Linked DNA regions of Panacibacter ginsenosidivorans. The protein of the gene in region 1 interacts with the protein of each later gene in a pairwise test. Links are inferred from orthologs where the notes say so. Each region holds a gene or a part of one and is shown in the gene's direction. Other genes may lie near its edges.

What was found.
Region 2: the proteins of gyrB (region 1) and gyrA interact in binary tests that used the Escherichia coli proteins (3 or more experiments, as listed by UniProt). The link is inferred for Panacibacter ginsenosidivorans from one-to-one orthologs.

The regions. Positions count from the first base shown.
Region 1 is NZ_CP042435.1:2,925,881-2,929,286, forward strand. The notes cover bases 219-3,122. They hold gyrB (DNA topoisomerase (ATP-hydrolyzing) subunit B), read left to right. Parts: upstream 219-632; coding sequence 633-2,612; downstream 2,613-3,122. Other genes in these bases: FRZ67_RS12345 (hypothetical protein), read left to right, coding at 219-417; FRZ67_RS12355 (hypothetical protein), read left to right, coding at 2,912-3,118. Outside these bases: more of FRZ67_RS12345, read left to right, coding at 91-218; FRZ67_RS12360 (DUF4870 domain-containing protein), read right to left, coding at 3,294-3,406. UniProt on the Escherichia coli protein: DNA gyrase negatively supercoils closed circular double-stranded DNA in an ATP-dependent manner to maintain chromosomes in an underwound state.
Region 2 is NZ_CP042435.1:193,192-196,651, forward strand. The notes cover bases 1-3,196. They hold gyrA (DNA gyrase subunit A), read left to right. Parts: upstream 1-383; coding sequence 384-2,996; downstream 2,997-3,196. Other genes in these bases: FRZ67_RS00850 (DUF4339 domain-containing protein), read right to left, coding at 1-62; FRZ67_RS00860 (hypothetical protein), read left to right, coding at 3,010-3,196. Outside these bases: more of FRZ67_RS00860, read left to right, coding at 3,197-3,460. UniProt on the Escherichia coli protein: A type II topoisomerase that negatively supercoils closed circular double-stranded (ds) DNA in an ATP-dependent manner to maintain chromosomes in an underwound state.

The DNA.
Region 1 (3,406 bases):
TTTTATGAAAAAATGAGTTGAATGCATCAAACTAGTTCAATCATTTCAAATGAGAACTTCTGTGACGCAGGAATTTCTTTAAATAGGGTAATGATTGGTCAATCAGCTTCCCAACAAATTATAAAAGCATTTGCAGACAAGAAAGACATCAAAACATTTTCGAATAAACCGCTTGATTCTACATTGAGTTTTGTGAAAGAAAAAGGTGCAGGTTTATTTATTGTTGGTTTGGACAGTCATGTTGGTTTTATTTATTACGATGGAAAAACATGTTGGTTTATACATTCCAAATGGGTAAATCCGAAAGCTGTTGTAAAAGAAATAGCTGAACAATCCGGCATTCTTTACTATTCAAAATATAGAATCGTTGGGAAGATCAGTAATAATAAAACATTATTGGATAAATGGGTTAATTAAGGCATGTTTTCAATTATGCTGCAACATTTGCTCCAGCACAAGAGTGCGACGCAACGAAAGCTTTATTCATGCTGCAAAGCCTGGTTCAAAAAACACCAAAATCTATCAAAAAATCACCGGGAAAATTGTGGGAAAATTGGCCGTTAAGATAGCTGTTAAACAGTTGCTTTTACTTAACTTCGCCCACTTGCAAAAAATGCAGGTATTACACACATATGAGCGAAGAATTAAAGCCTGCCGTATCTCCCCAACAAAATGGCTACGGTGCAGACAGTATACAGGTTTTGGAAGGCCTGGAAGCCGTAAGAAAAAGACCGGCAATGTACATTGGCGATATAGGTGTAAAAGGGTTACATCACCTGGTATACGAAGTTGTAGATAACTCCATTGATGAAGCGCTGGCCGGTTATTGCAAAAACATATTTGTTATTATTCATGAGGATAATTCCATCAGTGTTAGTGATGATGGTCGCGGTATTCCTACAGGTATTCACCAAAAAGAAGGTGTAAGCGCTTTACAGGTTGTAATGACTGTTTTGCATGCTGGTGGTAAATTTGATAAAAATACCTATAAAGTTTCTGGTGGTTTACATGGTGTGGGTGTTAGTTGTGTAAATGCATTGAGCAGTACTTTACATGTAACCGTAAACCGCGAGGGAAAAGTATTTGAACAGGAATACCATACGGGTATACCAGCATATCCTGTTCGTGAAATTGGTGTTACCGAAAAAACTGGTACCACTGTTCACTTCTGGCCGGATATGACCATTTTCCAGACAGGTATTTACAACAGGGAAATACTTGAAGGCCGTCTTCGTGAGCTTGCTTTTCTTAATAAACGTATCAGTATTACTATCACAGATCTTCGTGAAAAGGATGAAGACGGTAATAATTACAGCAAGAATTTTTACAGCGAAGGTGGCATTGTAGAGTTTGTTGAAATGCTGGATACTGCCGCTAAACGTACGCCGCTTATCCCTAAAACATTGTATGTGGAAGCACATGATGAAGCAAGCAATGTAGCAGTAGATGTAGCACTGACTTACAATGACGATTTTAAAGAGCATATTTTCTCTTACGTTAACAACATCAACACCATTGAAGGTGGCACACACGTAACGGGTTTCAGACAGGCGCTTACCAGGGTGTTTAAAACATATGGTGATAAGCAAGGCTTATTTGAAAAAGCAAAAGTGGAAGTAGAAGGTGATGATTTTCGTGAAGGCTTAACCGCTATTATTTCTGTGAAAGTTCCGGAGCCACAATTCGAAGGCCAGACAAAAACAAAACTTGGTAACAGCGAAGTAAGCGGTATTGTGCAAACAACCGTAGCCCGTGCATTGGAAGCATACCTGGAAGAAAATCCAAAAGAGGCTAAAAACATCATCAGTAAAGTTGTTCTTGCTGCGCAGGCACGTGTGGCAGCAAAGAAGGCAAGGGAAATGGTACAGCGTAAGACTGTTCTAAGCGGAAGCGGATTACCTGGTAAACTGGCCGACTGTAGCGAACGTGACCCTGAAAAATGCGAACTATTTTTGGTTGAAGGTGATAGCGCCGGTGGTACAGCAAAATCCGGTCGCGACAGAAGTCACCAGGCCATTCTTCCGTTGCGTGGTAAGATCCTGAACGTAGAGAAAGCCATGGAGCATAAGATCTACGAGAACGAGGAAATACGCAATATGTTTACAGCAATGGGTGTAAGCGTTGGAACGCCGGAAGATCCAAAAGCATTGAATCTTGCTAAACTGCGTTATCATAAGCTTATTATCATGACGGATGCCGATGTAGATGGTTCGCACATTGCAACGCTGATTCTTACGTTCATTTTCCGTTACATGAAAGAACTGGTAGAACAAGGTTACGTGTACATTGCACAGCCACCTTTGTATCTTATTAAGAAAGGTAAAGAGCAGGAGTACGCCTACAATGAAGATCAACGCAGGACACTTATTACCAAGCTTGGCGGTGGTAAAGACGACAGCGTAACTACACAGCGCTACAAAGGTCTTGGCGAAATGAATTCAGAACAGCTTTGGGAAACTACACTTGACCCAACACGCAGAACATTGAAGCAGGTAACCATTGATAATATGATAACTGCAGATGAAATTTTTACAAGGCTGATGGGTGATGAAGTAGCTCCACGCCGCGAATTCATTGAATCGCATGCCAAGTATGCGAGGATTGATGTGTAACTAATTCCGGTTTCTTTTAAAAATATTTGCCATGCAAACTATGCATGGTTTTCTTTTTTATGGGTCCTGCATTTTTCTTGCTATGAGGCTTCTCTTGCGTCGCACACTTGTACTTTTAGTTGATATTTCGGCAGGAAAAAAGAAGTCGTTGGAGTAAAATTTCGTCCTGGCAGGAAACTTGTGAATGTTTTTGTGTGCAATACTTTTTTCTACGTCTGTTGCAGATTATAAAAAAAAAATATAGATTGTGCTGTTTCTAAGGGTAAAAATCTATTAACTAACCAATTAAATACTTAAAAATGGACACTTCGAAAATGATTAAAGCATACTGCCTTAAAACAAAAGAAAAGAATGTTCCTATGCAGGATGCTGTTGTAAGCAAAACTGCAAAAGGCGGTTATATGGCTTCCGGTCATGATGGAAAAGGAAATAAAATGGCGGCCATTCTTAGCGAAGCGAAAGCTTTACAAGCCATTGCTGATGGTGTGGCAAAGAAAGGTTTCTAAGATCTATACAAGATTCAAATAAAAAGCAGCGAAAGTTTTCGCTGCTTTTTATTTATATATGCCTGAGCAATAGTATGCTTTGAAAATATTTTGATCATTAAAGAACAAACTGTACAAGAGTGCGACGCAAGAAATGATTTATAGTAGTAATGCGGCCGGATACAAAAGATTCCCTTTATTTGATCAATCGTAAACAATAAGGATACCTGTATATTTTGCCTTCGCTTGCTTTAATTGTCGCGACAATTCTCCAAACCAATGAAAGCACTCCAATAAGTATAAGAACAG
Region 2 (3,460 bases), 2.7 Mb from region 1 along the record:
AGTTCTTCAGCAGCATAAGGTCCTGTTTCTTTGTTGTCGCGTAAAAGACGGTACTGTTTCATCTCGAAGGAGTTAGAACTGGTATAATGCATAACCTGTTCCCTTTATTGTAAAGGAATCGTTATAAATTATATATACTGCAGCATAAAGTTCTGAATGCACAAGTGAGTGACACAACTGGCGATGCTCAAAGAACAAATAGTTTGAAGCCAATAACCCTCTTTTTTGATACCAGCTTTTGAACAAATGGCATCGTCCCTTGCGTCGCAATCACTTTATCTTTCTGTCTTTTATTCAACTAATAAAAGTTATCTGCACCTTGTGCATAAAAGAATGTAAAAAAGCCTTGTTTTTTGCTGCATTTCATACCCAAAAAGTTAGATTTGCAATCCCGCAAAAAAAGGGTTCAACAGAAGTATTTTACAACACGTATGGAAGAGAATCTATTGCCAGAGCAAACCAGTGATAACGATCGCATTATCCAGGTAAATATTGAAGAGCAGATGAAGACTGCTTACATTGATTATTCAATGTCAGTTATAGTTGGCCGCGCATTACCCGATGTAAGAGATGGGTTTAAACCTGTACACAGGAGGGTTTTATTTGGAATGAATGAGCTGGGAAACAACAGCAACAAGGCTTATAAAAAATCAGCACGTATAGTAGGTGAGGTAATGGGTAAGTTTCATCCGCATGGTGATGCATCCATTTACGACACATTGGTGCGTATGGCGCAGGAGTGGACCATGCGATACACGATGGTGGATGGCCAGGGTAACTTTGGTAACCAGGATGGAGACATGCCTGCTGCCATGCGTTATACTGAGGTTCGTCTCCACAAGATTGCGGAAGCCATGCTGGAGGATATTGATAAGGATACAGTTGACTTTCAACTAAACTTTGATGATTCTTTGCAGGAACCAACTGTACTTCCATCAAGAATTCCGCAACTTCTGGTAAATGGTAGCAGTGGTATCGCTGTTGGCATGGCAACGAATATGATGCCGCATAATCTCAGTGAATCTATCGATGGTTGTGTTGCCTATATTGATGATAAAAATATTACAGCAGAAGACCTGATTAAATATGTAAAGGCACCTGATTTTCCAACAGGTGGCGTAATCTATGGAATGGAAGGTGTAAGACAGGGCTTACTTACAGGGCGTGGAAGGGTAGTTCTTCGTGGTAAATGTCATATTGATACAAAAGCCAGCGGACGTGAGCAGATCATTATTACAGAAGTGCCATACCAGGTAAACAGGGATACGCTTACAGACCGTATTGGTCAATTAGTAAATGAAAAAATAGTTGAGGGTATTGCCCATGTAAACAACGAAAGCAATAACAGGGAAGGTACCCGCATTGTTGTTGATCTTAAGCGTGATGCAGTAGCCAACGTAGTTATCAATCAAATATATAAATACACTGAATTACAGACCAGTTATGGTATTAATAATGTGGCTCTTGTAAAAGGCAGGCCAAAGATTCTGAATGTAAGAGATCTAATAAGTGAATTTGTAGAATTCAGAATGGAGGTTGTAACAAGAAGGGCACAGTTCGATCTTAAAAAAGCAAGAGAAAGAGCACATATTTTGCAGGGTTATCTCATAGCATTGGATCATTTGGATGAAGTGATCAGATTAATCAGAAGCTCAGCTACACCAGATCTCGCAAAAGATAACCTGATAAATGCTGGTTGGGGTATTGATGAAATTCAGGCGAAAGCAATTTTAGAATTACGTCTCCAAAGGTTAACTGGAATGGAGCGTGATAAAATCAAAGAAGAGTTTGATAACCTGATGAAATTGATTGCCAGCCTGGAAGAATTATTAGGCAGTGAACAACTTAGATATGAGTTAATTAAAAAAGAGTTATTAGAGATAAAAGAAAAGTTTGGAGATGCCAGGAAGACTGAGATTCAATACCTGGCAGATGAGATGAGGATTGAAGATCTTATTGAAGAAGAGGATGTTGTGATAACTATTTCTCATTTAGGTTATATCAAAAGAACATCGGCTTCCGAATATCGTCAACAACGCAGAGGTGGAAGGGGTGCAGTTGGAAGTAAAACAAGAGAAGAAGATTTTGTAGAACATTTGTTCGTAGGATCTACACATGATACAATGATGTTCTTCACGCAACAAGGACGTTGTTATTGGCTTAAAGTTTATGAGGTTCCGGAGGGTGAAAAACAAAGTAAAGGCAGGGCTATACAAAATCTTATTCAAATACCACCGGACGATAAAGTAAAAGCTATTATTAATGTCAGGAATTTTGAAGACAAAGAATATAACAGTAACCATTTTATTATACTTTGTACCAGGAAAGGCGTGATAAAGAAGACTTACCTGGAAGATTTTAGCAGACCAAGAGCAAATGGTGTAAACGCCATTAATATTATTGAAGGAGATGAGTTGATTGAAGCTCGTATGACCGATGGCAATTCTGAAATAATGATGGCTGTAAAAAGTGGACGTGCCATTCGTTTTCCCGAAGAAAAAGTAAGACCAACAGGGAGAGGGGCTATTGGTGTAACGGGTATAGAAGTTGATGATGAAACAGATGAAGTGATTGGCATGATATGTGTCAATAAAGGCGAAACAGAAAAAACAGTACTTGTAGTAAGCGAAAAGGGGTTTGGTAAAAGAACTTCCGTAGACGAATATAGAATTACTAACCGCGGGGGAAAGGGTGTGAAAACTATCAACGTTACTGAAAAAACTGGTAAGCTTGTAGGTATTTTAGATGTTAGCGAAAAAGAGGATTTAATTATTACATGTAAATCTGGCATAACTTTAAGAACTGGTATATCAAGCATAAAAGAAGCAGGTAGAGCTACCCAAGGAGTTATTCTCATAAGGCTTGATAATGGAGATGAAATAGCTGCAGTTTCAAAAATTGAAGAGCAGGAAATAAACGGTAAACATGAAGAGACCGGGAATAGCGAAAGCAATGAATCAAATGATAATCAATCTGAAACAACAAATACTCAATAATAAAATACACATTATGAAAAAAGTGTTTTTATCTCTAGTGCTTGCTTTTTTTTCACTGTGGGTCGCGGCGCAATATAATGCTGTTACTTTGTATTATAGTACAGGAAAAATAGAAGATGCAAAAAAGGAAGTTGACAAACTTATGGCGGACCCAAAAACAAAGGATAAGGCTGAGACATACATATGGAAAATAAACGTTTATAGTGAATTATATGCTGATAGCAGTTTAACTACTAAATATCCAAGTGCCCGAGTAGATGCTTTTGAAGCTCTAAATACATATGTTACTAAAGAGCCCGATCTTAAATTGTTAAAGGAGCAAGGTGGTAGAGCCATGAATATTTTATATGGTAATTCCTTCAACAGTGGAAGATCTGCATTTACTGCTAAAGATTGGAATAAAGCATATGATAATTTTGCTTTCTGCCAGCAGGTGAGTGAGTTTATAGGTGCACACGGCCTGA